DNA from 3 places in the Chryseobacterium sp. PCH239 genome. Region 3 is predicted to be linked to each of the others. Evidence: riboswitches for the same ligand, from Rfam matches in the RefSeq annotation. Region 3 holds a riboswitch; each other region holds the start of a gene.

Region 1 (7,237 bases), 1.7 Mb from region 3:
TGGAAGATGACCAGAAAAGAAGAGATTTTACCATCAATGCGATGGCTATTTCTTTAAATAAAGAAAACTTCGGAGAACTGATTGATCCGTTCAATGGAATCGAAGATCTTGAAAAAGGAATTTTAAGAACACCGTTAGAACCTGCTCAAACTTATTCTGATGACCCATTAAGAATGATGAGGGCAGTACGTTTTGCTTCAACTTTAAATTTTAAAATTGAGGAAAACTCTTTGAAAGCGATCCAGCAGGAAGCAGAAAGAATCAAGATCGTTTCTATGGAAAGAATCATGGTAGAGTTCAACAAAATAATGTTGTCTGAAAAACCGTCTATCGGATTAAGACTAATGGAACAAACCGGTCTTATGAAGCTGGTTATTCCTGAACTGATAGAATTGAAAGGCGTGGAAGAAGTAGAAGGACAAACTCACAAAGATAATTTTTATCATACGCTGGAAGTAGTGGATAATATTTCGGTGAATACCGATAATCTTTGGCTTCGCTGGTCTGCCCTTCTTCATGACATTGGAAAAGCTCCGACGAAAAAGTTTTTAGAAGGAACAGGATGGACGTTTCACGGACATGAATTTTTGGGTTCAAAAATGGTAAAAACACTTTTTCAGAGATTGAAATTACCTTTGGGAAGTGACATGAAATATGTTCAGAAGATGGTGAAACTTTCGTCAAGACCTATCGCACTGATCACGGATGATGCTTCAGATTCTGCATTGAGAAGACTTTTATTTGATGCCGGAGAAAATCTTGAAGATCTTTTCACGCTTTGCAAGGCAGACATTACCACTAAAAACTCTAAAAAGCAGGAGAAATTCAAAAGAAACTTTGAATATGTAGCCGTAAAGATCAAAGAAGTAGAGGAAAAAGATCAGGTAAGAAACTTTCAACCTCCTATTACCGGTGAAGAGATTATGGAAATGTTTCACCTTAAGCCAGGCCGTGAAATCGGAATTCTAAAAGAGAAGGTAAAAGAGGCTATTCTTGAGGGTGAAATTCCTAATGAAAAAGAAGAAGCAACAAAATTTGTGATTGCTGAGGCTGAAAAACTCGGGTTAACCCTATAATTCAACTGATATAAAATATAAAACCTGCGGGATGTTCCATCCCGCAGTTTTTTTTGTTTCCCTAGGGAAACAAAGCCGGCCGGTTTCTTCGAAACCGGCCGGAAAAAAACACAAATGATGAAAAAATAAAAAATTATTTCTTTATATGTTATCACACATTATGGATTCAGGTATGTTCCACTAGCACCGATACCTCCTGTTTTAAAAGAACTGATCTGAGCACCTGTAACTGCTGAATATACTACCATTTCACTATCCTGTGTGAACTGCTTAACGTCTGATGCAAAAATCCTTCCATCAATAACATTAAATCCATACAGTGTAAAGTAAGGACCGCCATCTGCAGCTGTTAATAATGGAGTTGCAGGAATTACAGGTATAGCCAAACTCGTTGTATATACTTTATTGGCAGAGCTGAAGTAGATTTTATCGTTATCAATCTGAAGGTTCGTAGCATTAGGAATTCCTGTCAACGTAATTACCGGTGTAAGCGCTCCGGTACTTGAAATTTTATAGATATAAGAATCTGTAGCTGTTGAAGAAATTGTATAAACATTAGATTTGTATGATACTGTATTTCCAATCTGACCATTTGGAACGGTAATTTCAGTTTTAGCATCGTTAGAAGTATTGATATAAGTAATCTTATTTCCGTACCCTGATGAAGCATTCTGTACAAAAACATTTCCTCCTGCCTCTACTGTTTTATCAGAAACTTCAGTCATATTGATTTTACTTACAAATGAATAGTCAGAAGCTTTATATTTCGTTATACTTTGAGTATGTGCAGTAAAGTTGGTATTAGCAACATAGATGAAGTTGTTAGCAAAAGTAATTCCTCTTGGGTTATCAAGCTGATCTGTAATTACTCCTAACTTTTTGAATGTATAACGGTCTACTACTACAATTTTATTAGAGTTATTCAATACAAGATAAGCTTTGTTTTCGTTAAGACCAATCGTCTGAAGAACATCACCAAGAATCTCTTTGTTGTTGTTATAACCATATACATCGTCTTGCTTCAGGCTTAAATTTCTTGTCACAAATGTTACCTTAGCTCCCTGACTGTTATAGTTTCCTTCATTAGAGATAAAATATCCGTTCTGATAAGTGATTGGAGAAACTTCAATCTCGTCAGAACTACTTGAACATGAAGAAATGTTAAACAATAACACTACTGCAAATAATACAGTTAAAAGTTTAGTTATTTTCATATTTAATCAATTTTAATTTTTAAAAATTTATTGCTGCATACACACTATAATTTCTTTTGGGTAAAGGATAGAAAGAAACCGTTTTGTAGTATGTATTGGTTAGATTATTCACTTTGAACCCTAAGGTATATTTTTTGGCTAAAGTTGCAGAGATTCCCATATTTAAAAGAAAATAAGGATCTATGGCATCTGACCTTTTTTCGTCACTTGTAGTATACGTAACGCCATTCAGCTGCCCCTGTGCGAAAAGTTTAAAGAAACCATATTCATAATCTATATTGGCATTTCCTCTGTGCATAGGAACGTAAGGTCTCTGCATTTTCGTTTCTTTATCAATAGACTTTGCATAATAGTATCCAGCATTGGCCCGGATTTTATGATTACCCCATTGTTTGCTAAAGGACAGTTGGGATTCTAATCCATAGGATTCAACTTTATTGACATTGAATGCCTGCCAGTATCCTTTAGCCGTTGGAAGCCATGCAATAAGATCTGTGATGTTCATATAGTATGGAGACAAAGTAAGTCTGAAATCTCCTGCTTTGAACACATTCGTCATATCGAGCTGGGTAGAGGTTTCCGGTCTCAGGTCTTTATTTCCTCCCGGTTCATAATAAATATCATTAAAGGATGGAAATCTGAAGTTTTTTGATACATTAAGGCTTACATCATACCATTTTGCTGCACTCCATTTTCCGGAGAACGAATACATCAACGGTGACTTCACATCTTCCACAAAATCTTTCTTGAATCCACCCTCAAAACGCAGATCTTTTGTTGCAAAATATCTTAACAATCCTGAAACAGAACCAATATTTCTGCTGACGCTGGATATTCCGTTTTGGTATCCTTCTCCTTTATTAACCTGAAACTCTCCTATGATATTAAAATTCCACTTTGAATTCAGGAAATAATTAAAGTCATTTTTAAAGATATAATTTTTCCCGGTTCCACTACTTGATTTAGGCTGATTTAACGAACCAAAAAATTGAAAATTCTCTTCCGTATAAGCTGCTTTAAGGGAATTACTGAACTTTGTTTTGTTCCAGTCCCAGGAAAGAAGGCTTCTTACACTTTGAGTTTTATATTTCGTTTTTGTTCCCGTTTCTTCATATACAGGAAAGCGTTGTGAAGAATCAAAAAACTGGCTCTGCCACGAAATTTTATGATCGTTTGTGATTTTATAGGATGCTCCTACATTGAACGTTGTATTGTAATAACTTCCGTTTCTGTTGATATAGTTCAGGTCACTTACCTTATAATCATTTTCACTTACAGAATAATTTCCAGAAGCCTTAAAACTGAACTTATCATTGCTGTAAGAACCTTTTATAAAGTTATTATAGGTATTAAAAGAAGCCACTTCAGAAAATAAAGAACCATGGAAGCCTTTATTAAAATCCAGGGTATTATTCAGGTGAATACTTCCCCCGATGGCACCACTCCCATATACTACACTTCCACCACCAGCTTTTATACCAATCTGATCATAGCCGAACAAAGCAATATTATTAATATCTCCCTGTCCCAGAAAATTAGAATTGATATTAATTCCATTCCACACAAAAGCAGTCTGCTGAGCGGTAGTTCCCCTGAAAGAAGGTGAAGAAACGGCACCACGGCCATTTTCTTTGATAAAAACCTGTGACTGAAATCTCAGAAGTTCAGAAAGATTACTGGAGTTTTTCTCAGCATCTTCTGCCGAAATTATTTTTACGGGATGAAAAAGTTTCACCCTATTCATCTGATTGTCGAAGACATAAACAGTATCGATGGCTTTCTCTTGTGCAAAAAGAAAACAGCCATAAGATGAAAAAAGCAGTACTAAAGATCTTTTTATATCCATACTTTTTTACTTTTCCTCCGAAAGCAATATGTTTTTTAATTATAATTCCGGCAGGTCTCCTGACTTTCGCATTCTGCACCTTCCCGTTATTAAACAGTGGTTTTTTGCAGAAACTTGAGTTGCGATTTACAGTTGCGGGGACAGTCCGGGAGTTACACCCGATTCCCTTTTCATTCCAAAATACTGGAAACCAAAATTTTTGCAAAGATAGTTTTTTATATGTATTCACCAAAAACCAGACTTTTCTATACAAAACATGCTATCCTTTTGCTATATACACAAAAAAGAACGGCCGCTTTCAATATTGAAAACAGCCATTCATCCCACTACTTTACTATTTATATATGTTATTTTTTAATGAATTTATAAGTCTCTTGTTTTCCTCCCTTCATAGAGTATTGCAAAATATAATCTCCTTTTGACAGGGATGAAACATCAATCTGCCCTTCTACCGAATCAAATGATTTTACCTTTTGTCCCACCATATTATAAATTTCGGCTTTCTCTATTTTTCCTGTTCCTTTAAAATATAGAATATCAGTCACAGGATTAGGATAGACACCCATATTATTTTTCTCTTTCACTGCATCATTCACCGATAAAAATTGAGAAGTATCCAGATAAAAAGCGATCATCTGCCCTGAAGCATTCGTCCCTGATCCGGCAATTTTCTTTCCGTCCTGTGAAATGGCCAAGGGAAGCCCCATGGTTACTCCATTCGTTGCAATTCCCAAAGAGGCTGCATAATCATTCAGATTGATCCTTCCGGTAGCAGAAGTCCAGATAAAACCTTCCCCTGACATAGGAGGTGCTCCAAATGCTCTATAATACCCAATTACTTTTTTTCCATCCGCAGAAATTCCTGTTGCTCCTCCTTTGAAGCTGAAAGAAGCATTAGGATGCGTTATGTAAGTAAGTCCGCTTGCAGCATTCCAGACATAGGGATTAGGATTTGCTGAGCCTATGATTGTATTTCCATCTGCAGAAATTCCTCCTGCTTCCCCTACATTATTTCCATTATTATCAGTAATAAAAGTTTCTACTCCATCCTGCCATTTAGCCCCACTTCTTGTTCCGTTTGGCTCATCCTGCCAACCTACAATTACTGTTCCTGCCGCATTGATTGCGTTTGCTCTGGAGCTGCGTCCTGCAACGATACTTCCCAGATCTACCATTCCGTTTACTTCATCCCATTTCACAGCATGTGCGTTTGCAGCAGTAAGAAAACCTAAACCTACAATCGTGCTTCCATTGGTAGTCATCCCCCAGGTTGAACTTACACTACCGTCCCATCCTGTAGGAACAAGCCCGCCTCTGTTTACCCAGGTCGAAGTAGCTACATCATAGGTTGATATTTCATTAAATCCCGTTGCTGCATTTGTTATAGAGGACGAAATTTTGGTTCCGTCATTCGAAACAACAGTTCTACCCGCTGCCGGATAACCGTTTGATATAGAACCTATCTGTACAAGTCCTCCTGCTGCATTCCATTTATATATTCCTCCTGCGCTTGTATGCATGCTTACCACTCCATTGTCAGAGACTGCCCCTACATTATAATTTCCCAAACCTATTACCGTAAGCTGAGCTTCTGCAAAACCAAATTTCAGAAAAAGACAAGCTGTCAACATTTTCATTGATACTTTGTAAAAATTTTTCATATTTTATTATATTTAGCGTTTCGAATTGGTGAAAACAATATTAATACAATATTCACCTTGCCAAAAGAAATTGGCTTTCATAATTCGTGAATTTTAAAAGAACTTATTATTTACAAGACTGATAACTAAATAGATACAAAACAATATTTTGAATATGGATTTTACCAGAATTATTCAAAAAAACACAAAAAGCAAATTAACGAGACAAAAATTATTTCAAACTTTACTGTTTATTTTTATTTTCTGCTCCCTTACCACCAAAGGGCAGTCCGGTCCGGACTTCAATATGTTAGCAGATAAAGCATTTCTGAAATTATATCAGAATCCTGACGAATGCATAAGTTATACCCAGGGAATTCTTGTGAGTGATCAAAACGCGGAACACAAAATTGTACTTCAAAATATTATTTCACAAGCTTTTGCCATGAAGGGGGAATATGTACAATCTGTCAATATTTTCGCTCAAAAAGAAGAGCCTGATCAGAAAAACGATCTTTCTTATTGTATGCAGGTCTTCAGTGATTATAACCTTGCCGATCAGTATCAGAATCTGGGTTTGTACAATCAATCGAAAAGAATTATTTCTCATCTCTTGTCTGATCAGAAGCTTCTTAAAAGCAATAGTCCGGCATTAAGAATTACCACTTCAAAATTATATCAGCTTCAGGCATTGAACTCGGGAATCAACAGAAACTATCCTGAAGCCTTAAAAATTCTAGATCAGAGTAATCAATACCTTGGCGATTATAATGAAGAGAATAGAATTTTAACAATTGAAAACAGAATTTTCAGATCTTCCTATCTGCTGAAACTAAATAAACTACCTGAATATAAAACCCTTATAGACAGTATTATTACAGATCTTGAACATCAGAAAAACCAACCTTTTCTTTTAGCTCTGGCCTATGAAAACCTCTCCCAATATTATTTTCTGAGACAAGATTATGCAACAGCTATTGAAAAACTGGAAGCAGGTCTTCAATTGATTGAAAATCTTCCTTTTAATAATTTAAAAATTAAAATCTACGAATCACTTTCCCGTAATTACTACGCACTACATAATGATGCAAAATACCATCAGTACAATAAACTTTACAATGATGTAAAAACAAAAACAGATTCCAGCTCAAAAGAAGGAATACGATACCTTGTGAAGCTTGTGGAAACCAATCAAAATAAAAATATTGAATTTCAGAAACATCTGCTTCTAAGATCTTTCTGGTTTCTAATCCTGATTTTATCTTTGATCATTCTGGTTTTGCTTACTTATTTTTTACTCATAAAAAGTAAAAATAAAGACTTAAAAAAACAGTTTGATTTCTTTGAAAAACAGATCAGTCAAAAATCTCAACCCATCATTTTACACAAAACAACTCCAGCGACAAAAGATCCTGGCACAACAAAAATATCCAGGGAAAAAGAAGATGAAATTCTCCAAAA
Region 2 (7,237 bases), 1.9 Mb from region 3:
TCAAGAAGTTTGGAAAGTACAATGATTACATATCTTATGAAGCTTTTGCTAATTTTGGAAAGAGAGAATGGAAACTTTTATACACTCATGATATTCCAATCAACGATGGACCTTATGTTTTTTCAGGACTACCAGGTTTAGTCATTAAAGCTGAATCATTAGATAAGGATTATTGTTTTGAACTGATTGAAATTAAAAAGTTGAATGAGCAGTCAGAAATAACAAACAACAAAGAAAATATAAGAAAAGAAAAGCTAGTAAAGGACATCAATGATTTTATGAATGACCCTGCCGCTCATCACATTAACTTCAAAAATGATTTGGGAGATAGTTTTAATTATGAGTTTAAGGGGATTAAAGATAAAAATTATGAGGCAACAAATGAATATTTACAGAAAATAATCAATCAGTTTAATAACTATCCGGATAAGGATGTTCCTATAATAACATTCTAATTGAATAAAAAATCAATTTTGAATATTCAAAATACAATATTTTACTACACAATTCCTAGATTAAAAAAAGAGTATTTTTTCAAATACTCTTTTCTATTTTTACTTCTTAATGAATTTTAATCGGGTTACTTTTTCTTTATCTTTCAACTGGATAAAATAAACTCCTTTTGATAAATGGTTAAGGTTTACATGGTGATTTGAAACTTTTCCTTCGTCAATTTTCTGTCCTGCAATATTATAAATTTCATAATCGGCGGCTTCTGAAATCCCTGAAATATTTAAGACATCAGAGGCAGGGTTAGGATAAATTTCAGGTTTTACAGACTTTCCTGATTCTTCCAATCCAAGGGTGAGATTGATTAAATCTACTCCATAATCTTCAACTTCCCCATAGGTAAATGTACTGCAGGCATCTAAAGGTATTGTTTGACTGGAGATAACTCTCATGGTAACGCCGCATAGTTTCACTGCTGCCAAACTTGGAATCGTAAATACAGATACAGCCGGAGCAGCCTGAGTAACATTATTGGCCACCATCACTCTTTCGTTGGATTCAAAAATTCCGTTGGCATTAAGATCTATCCACGCCGTTACTGTTGTTGTGCCTGGAGTTCCCGTCCAGGTATTGGTTACTGAAAGCTTATTTCCTGTAGTTCCAATAAAAAACTTAACTCTACGGCTTAAGTCACTTCTGTAATCTATATAATTGGAAGGTCCGGAATCGCTTACCATTGGAGAGGTAACTCCTGTAGAATTTACGGTCACATTGGAAATATGCATCATCGTGGTATCTGTAGAAGCACTTGCACAATAATTAATGGTAGTGGTAAAAAATATAGGATCAGACCATAATCCCTGTGTTGTACACACTTTCACTACCTGTACTTCATACGATGTACAAGGTTGCAAACCTGTAATTGTGAAAGAGTTTTGACCCGATACGGGTGTACCCGTCATCCAGAAAGTTGTTCCTGGTATTCTATATCTTATCATATTATCCGGACTATTAGGATCTGCAGTCCAGGTAACTGTTCCAGAAGTAAGTGTTATATTCGACATCTGAACTCCTGTTGGAGCATTGGTATCACAGTACAATAAAGATTGAGGTTCTTCTTCTATTTTGTGGGTTGCCTGAAGGCTTGAAATTCCCAATATAAAAGAGAATACAAAAAGTAGTTTTTTGGTCATGTTTATCAGTTTTAAAATTTCTTTGAAAAATAGGGTATTTTTTCAAATATAGCTTATACTTTCTCCATATAGCATTGTATTTTTTAATATTTTTGACAATAAAGTGTAAAACACACAGAAACTCTATGCTTTAATATATGTTCAAAAGTATTTCTACTCTCTGGATTTTTTATAAAAAAATAATAATTCCCACCTTGATATTTTCTTTATTAGCTTCTTGTTTATCCTCTTTCAATATTGAGAACTTTGGATTGAGTTTTCTTTTAATATCTCCTGTTCTTCATTATTTTATATATGAACTCCGGTTTAAAAATGAATATTACTTTTATGCCAATTTAGGGTTTTCCAGAGGTTTCCTTTGGGGATTCACGGTAGCTGTCTGTGTGATTGTCAAAATAATAACAGGAATTTTATGAGCAAGCTTCATATTGACAGCATAACCAAGTCTTTTAAAGATAATAATATCCTTCGGGATATTTATTTAGGATGTGAAACCGGGCAGATTATTGGAATTCTGGGCAGAAATGGTGTTGGCAAATCAACATTATTAAAAATTATTTTTGGAACTGTCAGTAGTGATACCCAGTTCATAAGATACAATGACAAAATTCTGAAAAGCCTTTCCGATAGAAAAAACAGAATTGCTTATCTGCCACAGGATATTTTCTTACCGAAGTACAATACCATTAAAACCTTAATTCCTCTTTTTTGCAATAAAAAAAATACAGATCTGTTATTGACTTCAGATCTGATCCGTCCTTTTTTGTCGGAAAAACCTAAAGATCTTTCCAGAGGTGAGCAGAGAGTCATTGAAGCTTTAATGATAATTTATTCTGAAGCTGATTTTGTTTTACTGGACGAACCCTTCCATAGTCTTTCTCCGAAAATTTCTGTAGCATTGAAAGCTGCCATCATTGAACAGTCTGCGTATAAGGGATTCATTATTTCTGATCATAATTATCAGGAAGTTCTTGATATTTCACACCAAATATTTCTTCTGCGTGAAGGTTATCTAAAACAAATACAAGATTTAAAAGAACTGCAGCGGTATAATTATCTTCCGAAAAGCATTTAATTTATATATTTGAGGGATCAAAAAATTTTCATGATGACTTTCATAAACAAAGCATTCTATTTATCCGCTTTCAGTATTTTATCTATTGCTTTTGTAAAAGGGCAGACTAAAGTTCCTTTTGGAGTTGTAAAAGCTGAAGAAGGATATGCCAACGTACGTGTACATAAAGACGATTACCGAAAAATTGTAGACAAGATCCGTATGCGTAAAGGAGATGTATTTGTTTATGTAAAACCTGCTCCCGGAGAAACAGAATGGATCTGGATCAAATATCCGGAGAAACAGGATGACGACAAACCTTTTGTACGGTATGAAACTCTGGATAAAGAAGGAATGGTAAATAAAGGGCGTATTGCTTATGTAGACCAGCTTCCTGCCTACACTCCATCTAAATCTAAAAACGGAAGATCTCTTATTTTTACTGACAATTCTGATCCTAAGATTCCTACTGCCCAAAGAAGCAAAGTGGTGATTGATATTTATCCTTCCAATGCAGGATACCGTAAAAAGGAAAAAGATGCCGAAGGAAAAATTCTTACGATTGATAAAGTAAAACCATGGGGAATTGGAAATGACCTTCCGGAAGGTATGACCGAAATCAAATCCATCAGAGTACAGCAACCCGGAAGAGGATCTGTTTTTGTAAGAGAAGCCATCAAAAATATGTTCCAGCCTACCATGGATTTTGAAAACGTTGGAGTAACCTCACTTGACAACGATAATATTTTTCTTTATATGATAAACGGTTCAGGAGAAAACAGATACACTACTCTCTGGACGATTAAGAAAGGAAGAGTAATCAGCCAGATTATTTACCATAATCCGGAATAAATTCATTATTTTTGCATTCGAAAAGTTTTTACGCTTATTCATCACAGAAATTGGTTCTGCATCACTGCAGATTAAAAGGGAACCGTGTGAAAATCACGGACTGTCGCGCAACTGTAAGTAACTGAAGTCTTTATCAAAGATCCACTGTGCGAGGCATGGGAAGGAGATAAATGATGTTACAAGTCAGGAGACCTGCCTTTTTCTTAAACATGTAACTTTCGCGATTTGAAGTTGTATTGATCTGATGGATTGTTTCAGGAATTCTATAAGTTCCTGTTATTATTCTGTTGTTTCCAATCATTTCCTATCGCTTTAATTAATAATGATATATGACTACAGAAGAAAGAATTGAAGCATCCGAAACCAGAATCTTTAAAGCGGTTTTCCCTAACACAACCAATCACTATGATACCCTTTTTGGAGGTACGGCGATGCAGCTGATGGATGAGGTAGCTTTTATCACAGCAACCCGTTTTGCCAGAAAAAGAGTGGTAACGGTAAGCAGTGACAAGATCGATTTTAAAAAACCTATTCCTGCCGGAACCATCGTTGAGCTGATCGGGAAAGTTTCATACGTGGGAAAAACCAGTATGAAAGTAAACGTTGAAATTTACACCGAGCAGATGTATTCCTATGAAAGAGAAAAAGCAATTATTGGTGATTTTACTTTTGTAGCGATTGACGAATTCAAGAAACCAATCCAAATACTATAAACAATAAAGTTTCGGGCGGCCAGAGGCCGCCCGAAACTTTTCCATTCAACACAACATAGTATATCTCAACCAAAGAATGATTGGACTTCATTTGTTTTTTTATTTACTTTTAGCATGGCAAAAAAATTATTTTTACATTGCTGTCACTAAAAACTATAGAAGAACCGATATTTCATGAAAAAGATTATTGTAATCATTACCCTTATCCTATCCATTACATTAAGAGCACAAAAAGACGTTAAAATTGAACTTTCAGAAAGTTACGAATTAGGAAATATTATTCTGGCCCTCACTGAATATGGCAGAACAGATCCTTATGACGTACAGAAAATCCCACCGTATTATGATGAAATCATCACGTATTTTGAGCCTGTAAAAGATCATCCTTTACTAAAAAAAGTAAATTATTCAAGAAAAGATTGGAAAAAATTCTTAGGCTTCCGAACTGATTTCTATGCATTTTCTTTTGATGAAAAAGGCTTACTTAAAAGAGATTTTCCTTTCAATTCCTTTGGTCCTAAAGAAGTAGATGAAAATCTGGAGCTCATCAATGACTTTGTAAAGAAATCAAATTACAGAACCTTTTATAAAAATCATCAGTCGTTTTACAATACTTTAATTGCCAATTACAAAGAGTATTATTACATCAATGATACTTATACTTTTTTGGATAAAATAGCAAAAAGACCAGCCAATGAAACAGATAAGAAATACATTATTGCCATATCTCCTTTGGTAGGCGGACAGAATTGCCACAGGGATATCAATAGCTCCTTAACTGTAGACTTTCCAAATATCGGAGAAGATCTTATCCTTGGAAATTTAAAAGGTAACCTCGCAAGAAGGATTCTTGATAATCACACCGTATTTTCAGAAATCGATCATGGGTATGTAAATCCTATTTCAGATCAGTACTCAAAGGAGATAACGGAAAGCTTCAACCTTACGAATTGGGATAAAAAATCAGGATACCCGGGAATAAATTCATTCAATGAATATATGACATGGGCAGTTTACGATTTGTTCATCAACGAAAAATTTCCAGAAGAAAAAACAGACAGTCTTTCAGCGATTTATCATAAAGTGAATATCCGACGCGGTTTTATTGCTCAGAATTTATTCTCGGAGAAGCTTATAGAGCTTTATAAAAAGGAAAAGAATCTGGAAAAATTATATATTCCATTATTAAAGTGGACGAAGAAAACAGGAAACAAAATTTCCCAGCCTTCCGTTGTCAATTCCAATAATAAAGACTTTGAGAAAACTGATCTCAATAATATCGTGGTACAATTCACACAGCCTATGAAAAAAACAAAGACTCTTCAGCTCAAATTATATGAATACATTGATGGAAAAGAAACCCGCAATACCATCATTATCGTTAAAAATCCGGTCTGGTCTAAAGACGGGAAAGAAGTGAAATTCAGCCTGGATACTTCTTATAAAAATTTTGTACTGGGATTTTATGTACATAACAGTATGGCTGGATTTTATTCAAAGAAGGGAATTTTATTAAATCCCGACAATTACTTATTACTAGCCTCTTAAAACATTTCAGATGATCTATAAGAAGACCCTGCCCAATAAGCGGGCAGGGTCTTCTTTTTTCAATTATTTCAGTACTTTTTCTGTTTCCAGACTTCTGTTCAGCAAAAGCTCAAAAGCCTCTCCCATTTCATCAGATGCTCTGCTGATTGCATTTTCAAGCATATTTCGAATTTGTCTTTCTGTCACTCCAGCTTCAGTCCAGCTTTTTCCGGAAGTATGAGAATTTAAGATAAACGGCATGATTCTGTCAATTCCACATGCAAAGATAGCATCCGGAGTTTTCTCATCTTCAAACTCAAGCCATAAATTAAAGAATTCTGTACGTAAAGGTTCATCCAGAATTCCAAAGATTTTCTGAGCAGAAGCTTTCTCTCTTTCGAACTTTCCTACCATTGCCTTTTCATCAAAAATAAAAGTGTCTCCGGCTTCAATCTCCACAAGATCATGAATGGAAAGCATTCTTATCACTCTTAACAAATCAATATCTGCACGGTTTTTAGCATACGGATAAAGGATCTGAGCCAGAATAATAATCTGCCATGAGTGTTCCGCTGTATTCTCTCTCCGGGAATCGTCTGCATTATAATTTCTTCGCTGTACATTTTTAAGTGCATCTACTGCCAGAATAAAATCGATCTCTTTCTGAATTTTCATCTTACTTCTTATTTCTGTTATATTGATCAGACGGATATACCTTTGTTTTGGTAATCCATTTATTATTTATCTTTTCTTTAGTGGTCACTTTTACACTACCTTCAATGCTCATATCCTCTTCTTTTTCAAAGACTTTATCAAGTCCTTTATTCGGAATTACAACATATTCTGATGTAAAAATATCACAGCAGCCGGACTTTCCATAAGAAATTAGACGTTTACGCTTGGCATCAACATCAAAAATATCCAGACCGTTTGAACCCAGCTCTGTAAGTTCATCACTTTTTACAAACCCTAATCTTGTCTTGTTGAAGACATATACATCATAAGATGCCCCGCTATAATTTCCCATATTTCCGTTCCTTATGGCAACATCTTCCGTTCCATCGAAATTAAAGTCATCTATAATTACGGCACGCTGATCTTTTAAAAGGGGGATCAATTTCCCCTGGATCGGTTTTTGACCTTGTTCTGTATACAAAACCAGATCCTCTGAAACAAAAGTCTGTACTTTGCTGTTTTTATGATCAAACAATTCCACCGTTCCCTTTCCTCCGCATCTGTCATCATAACAATTTTCTACATGGATGACAGCATCATAACTTTTTGATACATTTTTAACCTCAAACTGATATTGCCCGAAACATAAGGGACCTAATAAAAGAAATGCCGATAAGTGCCAGTACTTATTCAAAATATTCATGGTAATAGTAAATGATTTAGGTGTTTTTATTGCTAACAAAAATACGAATCATAATAGCGATCTCAAAATC
Region 3 (7,237 bases):
GGCTACGACCAATCTACCTCCAGGAGTATATTGAGTATCTCCTCCATCAGCAGCTTGTTTTGAAACGAAATAGAATTTATCACCATAGATCGTTCCGTATTGTGTAGTTGCACCGAAAGCCTGATTATTGTTTGCATTACTGTAGACACGGTAATTAATCTGGCCGTTATTATCAATGAAGTTTACGGAACCGTTGGTGTGTCCGTACCATTCTTCATTTACCATGAAATATCCATTGGTAAAGTTATTGGAAGCAACATACGGAGAAACAGGAGTAATAGTGGAAGAAACCGGAGTTTGATTAAATCCTACGTTGAAATTCCAGACATCCCAGGAACCGTTTTCCAATACACGTGAAGAAGCTCCAACACTGGAATACCCGAAATCAGCATCTGCAGGATTCTTTACCCAATATGACCAATACCCGTTAACCGTCCATCCGGACTGCCAGTGATCATTAGCCGCATCTACAATCGTGTAGCTGTCAAAATCATAAGCAGTTGTATTCACAAAACCATTTACCGGATATAAAGGATAAGTGGTATTTCCGCTTTTGATCAGTGCATTAGTTCCCTGACCGTTCAGATCAAATCCAATTCCTCCAACTGCTGATCCAAACTGTGTTCCCTGATACAACAAAGTGTATAATCTATGATCTGCTTTAGCAATAGCTTTCAGCATATCTTCTCCAGTAGCATTCCCGTTCCATTTGAATCCCCAAACCATGGCATCAGGATTCTTACTGTCATTCCACTGTACTACAAAAGCAGCCTGATTGGTTCCTGATCCTACCCAATACTGAATATCAGAAAAACTAATGGTAGTGGTATTAAGCTTGCTGATCCCTGAAATATCATTTCTGGGTACACCCTGAACTTTTATCTGTGCATTCGATACGCATGCGAACAGAAAAAGCATCATAAAAAGATAAAACTTTTTCATTTTTTATTAATTTAAATAGATTGTATTATTATTTGAAATGTAAATCGTAAGCTCCTGCCACTTCTGTAGAAACTTCTCCCAGCCATCCTGCTTCCTGATTAACTCCCGTATATATTTTCATAAAGTCTACTCCCGGAAGTTTCACGTATTTCCCACTTCTGTCTACCGCCCAGGAAATATCGATATTGGAGGCTTCATCATTATTCGGAGCATTGTCTGCATATCCGAACTCATATGATTTTCCTACCCAATAGGATCCGTCCCCGTTCTGATCGTAGAAATTATTTGCCAGTCTTGTTCCAGAAAACCCGTAAGAACTTTCGGTAAACCATAAAGGATAATAGCTTTGCGCATGGAACGTATTTTTTGTTTTAAAGCCCTGATTCCCCAGATTGTCACTCCATTTTATATATTCCACGTCGGTCTGCCAGAATTCAGTTCCGGGTACAGGTATTTTATTTTCGTTAGGTTTATGATAGGTTATGCTGTAGTCTTTCACTGTAGCATTTTTGAAATATTCACTGCCAGCAATTTCGTACCATTCATCATTATCAGGCTTCCCATTTTTATTTCTGTCGTAGGCCACCATAATAATTCCCGGTTCACAAGATCCTGAACGTTGATCCGCAGCATCATTTCCAAAGAATGCATTTCCCAGTACTTTAAAATCACGTCCATTCAGATTGGGAATCGTATGATCAAAACCAAACACTACATATCCGCCATAGCCACCAAGACTGATCATGGTGGAATTACCTCCTACCAACGATTCGTTGGCTTTCTGAAGCATATTCGCGGTAGTATTTCCTGGTAGATATTCCGGAATTTCGTTCATGAACTGCCCTACGGCAGGACGGAACTCCAATACTTTAGAAATATATTTACTGTAAGGTGTTTTTTCTTTGGTAACGATTATTTTAGAATGAAAAACCTGCTCGTTTCCTTTATTGTTAATCTTCAAAGTCAAAGGATAAGCATCTGCAGTAGGACTGATGAATTCAAGTTCTGAATTCTGAGAGATAATAGAGTCATTAATACTCCATGTAACCGATCCTGAAGCATTGGTAGGAATACTCAAAACCTTTAAACGTTCAATGGTATAGGAATCATCAAGTCCATTAAATGTAAATTCATTTTCATCATCATGTTTACAGGCTATCACTCCTACAAGGAAGCAGGATAGAAATCCGATTTTCAAATAAGTAAAGCTATTTCTGTTCATTTTTTAAAGTTTGGTTATTTGTATAAAAAAGCGAAGTGGGCAGGGATATTTCCCCCTTCCGTTTTCCATTTAAAGTGTCCGTTTTTATCAAAGCAATACAAAAATCCCATGGATACATAATTTCTGGCATCTGTCATGTAGATATCTTCTGTGATGGGATTTACGGCAATGCCGTAAGGGGTTTTAATGGCATCTTCATATTCTTTATCAAAAATTCTGTTGGCAATGATCTGTTCTGTTTTTACATCAATGATTCCAAATGTCTTTTTATAGCTGTGGGTGTTGTAATTGAATTCATTTCCATAGAAATAGAGTTTATCATTTACGATTGTCATTTCACTCACAGAGAGATGGAAATCTTTCTTGACTGTTCCCGTGGCTGCATCTATGAGATAAAGACTGGAAGGAACATTATAATAATCTCCTCTTGAGGTTACATAGAGATCACCGTAATTATCTTTTTTAATGTGATGAAGATTGATGGCAACATTTATTTTTTTGAGTTCGGTAAAAGTATTCAGATCAATTACCGAAACAGTATTGTCATAATCGGGAGCTTTATATCCTCCGGAGTTGGCCACAAACAACTGATTACCCACAATTTCCATTTCTTCCGGCTGATATCCTACCACTACCTCACGCTGGATGGAAAGAGAAGCCGTATCAATTTCCACTACTTTCCCCTTCGGTGCTTTCGGGTTAATCGCTACAGGTCCGGCGTAGCTGCTGGCATAAGCTTTTCCGTTTTTGAAAGCAAGGTATCGGCAGTTTTGTAATGGAATAGAAGTAATACGTTTGGCCGTTTTAGCATCCAGCACTTCAATTTTATTGGAAACATTGACAACGATATAGAGCTTGCTTCCATAAACTTTGATATCATTTCCTACATCCCCCAACTCTTTTACGACATTGGGATTGATTTCTGCGTAGATATTCCGGTAATAGGTCCCTTTGATGTAATCAAAAAAATCAAGGGTACATTTATTACTCCCCATATTCCCTTCATTGAGCATATAGAAGCCTTTTATTGCTGTATTTTCTGAAGGAAGCCCTTCTACCACTTCCTGACGGACAATAATTTCATCTGTACGGCATGAAGTAAGAAAAGCTAATACAAGAAATAAAAAATAAAAGTTTAGTTTTCTCATAGGGTGAAGTTTAGAATAAGTTTAAAGTTTCTTCCGGGCATCGGATAATTGAGGACAACATCATAGTATTGATTGAAAATATTATTCATCTCAAGGCTTATTTTAAACTGATGATTCGCCCAGTTGAATTTTTTCTGAACAGACAAATCGTGCGTATACCAGGGCTGCACATAATTGTATTGAATGTTATCCTGATTCACGTCATATCTTTCTCCTACGTACATTGCACTGTAATTGAAACTCCAGTCTTTATAATCTGCCATAAGACTGAAAGATCCACTATGCCATGGGGTATAAGGAATCTGATTGCGATAAAACGTGTCTTCCGGATCACTTATATCTCTCGCGCTTTGATAGGTGTAGGAAAGCAAAGGTCGGAGGGTTACTTTTCCAAGCTGCATTTCAGTCTGTACATTCACATCTGCACCAATGATTTCAACCAGTCCAAGGTTCATCATCAGCCAGCGGAACATGCTTCCGTTCGGAGCTGCCACAATTTTATCCTGTACTTTATTGTAGTAACCGTCTACTTTAGCATAAAATGTTTTAAAGAAACGGTTGTTATAATTCTTCTGATAAGTAAATCCTAAATCATATTGATTGGTGAATTCCGGTTTCAGATAGGTATTTCCGATATTGGTATAATACAAATCATTGAAGGTCGGAAGTCTGAAAATTCTTTTATAGAAAGCCCTTAGAGTAATCTCCGGAATTTTTTCCGGCTGATAGCTCATAAACACCGCAGGTGTCCACTCTCTGGCATCTCCCGGTCTTTTATTTTTTCTTACTTCTTCAAAAGTAAAGGTTCCTAAAAGGCTTCCCAAAATTTTGAATCTGTTCCACTGATAGGTTGTTGCCAATGCTACCAAGGTAGTGTAACGTGTAGGATAAGAAAAATTATCCAGATTGGCATCCAGGTTATTATACTGAAAATCTCCACTCAGGCTGACATCCCAATTGGGAGTGATTGAGTAAATATTGGAAGAGGAAAGATAAAGTTCCCTTTGGATGTAGGTATTATCGGTATAAATAATAGACTGCGAACGAACTGTGTCCATGAAATGGGTGTAATCGTAAGCAAATTTTGCTTTAAGCTGTGTTTCAAATTTCGGGAACAGTTTTTTTCTCAGATTAGCCTGTACAAAATAATTCTCATCGGAAAGCCTCGCTCCTCTTCCTTCAAAGCGCCCGTTAACAATAGGTGCCGGCATTCCGCGGTTTGAAATATAACCGTAGCCACGGATATTCCAACTTCCGTTATTTAAAGTTCCGTTGAGAGAAGTTTCAAAACGTTTTGCTTTGATATCTGAGTCCTGTCTTTTTGCAATGGTATCATAGGCTTGTTGCCCATCAGGATATTTCTTGGCATAACGAAATCTGTAAATTCCGTCACTCTGCATAAATTCGCCACTGAAACTGGCAGAAACCCTGTCTGAAATTTTCTGTTCCAATCGGAATGAAGGATTAAAGAGATCAATAGATGCACTTTTTGCTCTTATCACCAAATTGGTTTTTCTATTTCCTTTAAATACGGGTGTTTTAGGCTGTAAATAGATAGACCCAGAAGAGCCAAAGTCCTTTGCTGGCTGAAAAATTTCACTTTTCTGTCCGTTATACAACGATATTTCTTCCAGATCATCCAAAGAGTACCTTCCCAGATCCACCAGTCCGTTTTGAGCATTTCCTAATTGAATTCCATCATAAAAAACCCCTACATGCTGGCTTCCCATGCTTCGGATGTTGATGGTTTTCAAACCACCCAATCCTCCGTAATCTTTAATCTGAACGCCTGAAAAATACCGCAGTGCATCTGCAACGGAATGACTGTTTAGTCTTTCCAGCTGTTCTCCCTGCAGCGTTTGTGCCGGAAGGATTTCTTTAAAATTCTTTTTGTAAAGATTAATTCCTTTAATCGTCTCTTCCTGAAGACTGTCCTTCTTCTTGGTTTGAGAAGATAAAAGTTGAGATGTAATCACCAATATTGTGAAAACAGCTTTATGAATTGCAGAAGTAATTAGTTTTGCTGCCATTAGCTCATTTAGGGTAATGAAGACGCTAATGGGGTATAAGAATACAACGACAAAGCACAGCTGTCACTGCACAGAATCATTGATGTCCTAAGCTTTATTCCACGAAAGCGTCAAACGATTATTGTCTGGCAGGTCTTCTGACTTACTCCATTTTTGAAATCCTTCCCATTAAAAAACAGTGGATATATTCTTCAAAAACTTTGGTGCGGAGCTTACAGCAGCGGGTCTGTCCCGGATTTTCACCGGATTCCCTTTTAAGAGCTTTTTACGGCTCACCAAATTCCGGCAAAGATAAATAATTATTCCTAATCCCCAACTAAAATCATGATTTATAAACAATTAAAGCTCCCGAAGGAGCTTTAACATCATTTATTGGGGGTTTCGCTTTAAATGCCAATATTCAGGAAAACACTGAATCTCGATTTGGCTTCAATATCTCCTCCCGCCAGATGCGTGTACATGGGAAGCATGATTTCACTTCCCAGGCTCAGCTTTTTGTAAGAGGCTTCAAATCCCAGTTTTCCGTACAAAGCACTACCAGCAGTATTCGGCAGTGCCTCATCAAACTGTTTGTTCTGGGCGTAGACTTCACCCTGAACTCCAGTTTTTACAGAGAATATAGATTTTTCATTTCCTGCAACCTGATAAAAACCTGTTGCTGCATAGTTCCATTGGTTTCCAAAACGGTAATTTTTCCTGTTCTCTGTTTTAATGGTGTAATCTGTATTAACCAGTACGGCTACTTTATTTTTCTGAAACTTATAATTCAAAGCCGCCTGATAATCCCAGCTTCCGGTTCCCAGCTGAAAGCTTGGGTTGACACCGGATGCCCCTTTTTCATCAAACTTCCCGAGTGGAATTTTCAAGCCCAAACCTCCGCTCAGATGATGGAAATTATCTTTAGAGCTCATCAGCTGGTAAATTCCCATCAGGTTTAAATCTCCTATTCCATTGATTCTGATATCTCCCTGCATCGTTTTCTTTTCATGGAAATGGAAGGGCAGACTTGCATAAACACTTAGTTTTTTAGTCAGTGGAATCTTCCCCCACAGCTGCAACGTATTGAAATACTGATCCTGCGTGAGGTCTTTTACAAATAAGTTTTCCTTGGCTTTGTAATGCTGTGCAAAGTATTTGATTCCGATAAACTGTGGATTCAGCAAAGATTCAAAGCCGGAAGATCCATTTCCTGCTGCACAGCCACAGGCATCACAATCATCATCAAAATCGAATCTGTTAAGCGCTTCGGGAGCAACATAAGCACTGTCTCTGATGGTTTTTGCCTGATACTGATTCAACAGGATCAAACTTACTATCAATATAATCTTCTTCATGTTTTTTATAAATTATTCTGCAAATTTTGGATTGGATATAAAACTTTTATCCGATAATGTTTTCAGGAACGCAATGATGGATTGTTTTTCCTGGCTGTTCATAGCAATTCCTATGTGACCATTCTGTTTAAGCTGTGGATCAAGATTAACATTATCTTCCACCTGATCCGAATAGAAATTGAGTACCGCATCTAATGTATAAAACCTTCCGTCATGCATATAAGGTGCGGTATATTCTACATTTCTCAGACTCGGAACACGGAATTTCATCCAATCTACCTGATTCAGGCTCACTCTGTATCTACCTGCATCCTTGAATTCTGTATTGTAATACATTCCGGTATTTCTGAAACTCTCATCCGTAAACAGCTCTCCGCTATGACAGGAAGCACATTTCTGATTGAATAATGTCATTCCCTGGGATTCTATTGAAGTCAACTGTTCTTTTCCCTGTCTGAACCGGTCATATTTTGAATCTGCAGAAATTAAAGAAGCCATAAACTGTGATAATGCTTTTAAAATTCTTTCGCCGGTAATGGTTTCGTCTCCATAAGCTTCTCT

The links. Region 3 has a riboswitch for cobalamin ahead of KBP46_RS12970 (TonB-dependent siderophore receptor). Riboswitches for the same ligand answer to the same signal wherever they lie in the genome.
Region 1: it holds a riboswitch for cobalamin, as region 3 does, so the genes downstream of both, KBP46_RS20625 (TonB-dependent siderophore receptor) here and KBP46_RS12970 (TonB-dependent siderophore receptor) in region 3, are expected to answer to the same signal.
Region 2: it holds a riboswitch for cobalamin, as region 3 does, so the genes downstream of both, KBP46_RS21305 (acyl-CoA thioesterase) here and KBP46_RS12970 (TonB-dependent siderophore receptor) in region 3, are expected to answer to the same signal.

The regions. Positions count from the first base shown of each region.
Region 1 covers NZ_CP073027.1:4,472,144-4,479,380, reverse strand. The annotation lists gene KBP46_RS20635 (CCA tRNA nucleotidyltransferase) at 1-1,076, shown strand, start outside; gene KBP46_RS20630 (DUF5074 domain-containing protein) at 1,235-2,290, opposite strand; gene KBP46_RS20625 (TonB-dependent siderophore receptor) at 2,310-4,136, opposite strand; cobalamin riboswitch at 4,168-4,346, opposite strand; gene KBP46_RS20620 (T9SS type A sorting domain-containing protein) at 4,484-5,797, opposite strand; gene KBP46_RS20615 (AraC family transcriptional regulator) at 5,952-7,237, shown strand, end outside.
Region 2 covers NZ_CP073027.1:4,629,118-4,636,354, reverse strand. The annotation lists gene KBP46_RS21325 (GLPGLI family protein) at 1-455, shown strand, start outside; gene KBP46_RS21320 (GEVED domain-containing protein) at 555-1,643, opposite strand; gene KBP46_RS21315 (ATP-binding cassette domain-containing protein) at 2,056-2,718, shown strand; gene KBP46_RS21310 (hypothetical protein) at 2,749-3,549, shown strand; cobalamin riboswitch at 3,584-3,764, shown strand; gene KBP46_RS21305 (acyl-CoA thioesterase) at 3,879-4,262, shown strand; gene KBP46_RS21300 (DUF4932 domain-containing protein) at 4,437-5,810, shown strand; gene KBP46_RS21295 (HD family hydrolase) at 5,874-6,464, opposite strand; gene KBP46_RS21290 (hypothetical protein) at 6,466-7,167, opposite strand.
Region 3 covers NZ_CP073027.1:2,777,771-2,785,007, forward strand. The annotation lists gene KBP46_RS12955 (DUF5074 domain-containing protein) at 1-942, opposite strand, end outside; gene KBP46_RS12960 (hypothetical protein) at 971-2,164, opposite strand; gene KBP46_RS12965 (YncE family protein) at 2,179-3,312, opposite strand; gene KBP46_RS12970 (TonB-dependent siderophore receptor) at 3,309-5,342, opposite strand; cobalamin riboswitch at 5,452-5,637, opposite strand; gene KBP46_RS12975 (transporter) at 5,729-6,676, opposite strand; gene KBP46_RS12980 (cytochrome-c peroxidase) at 6,689-7,237, opposite strand, start outside.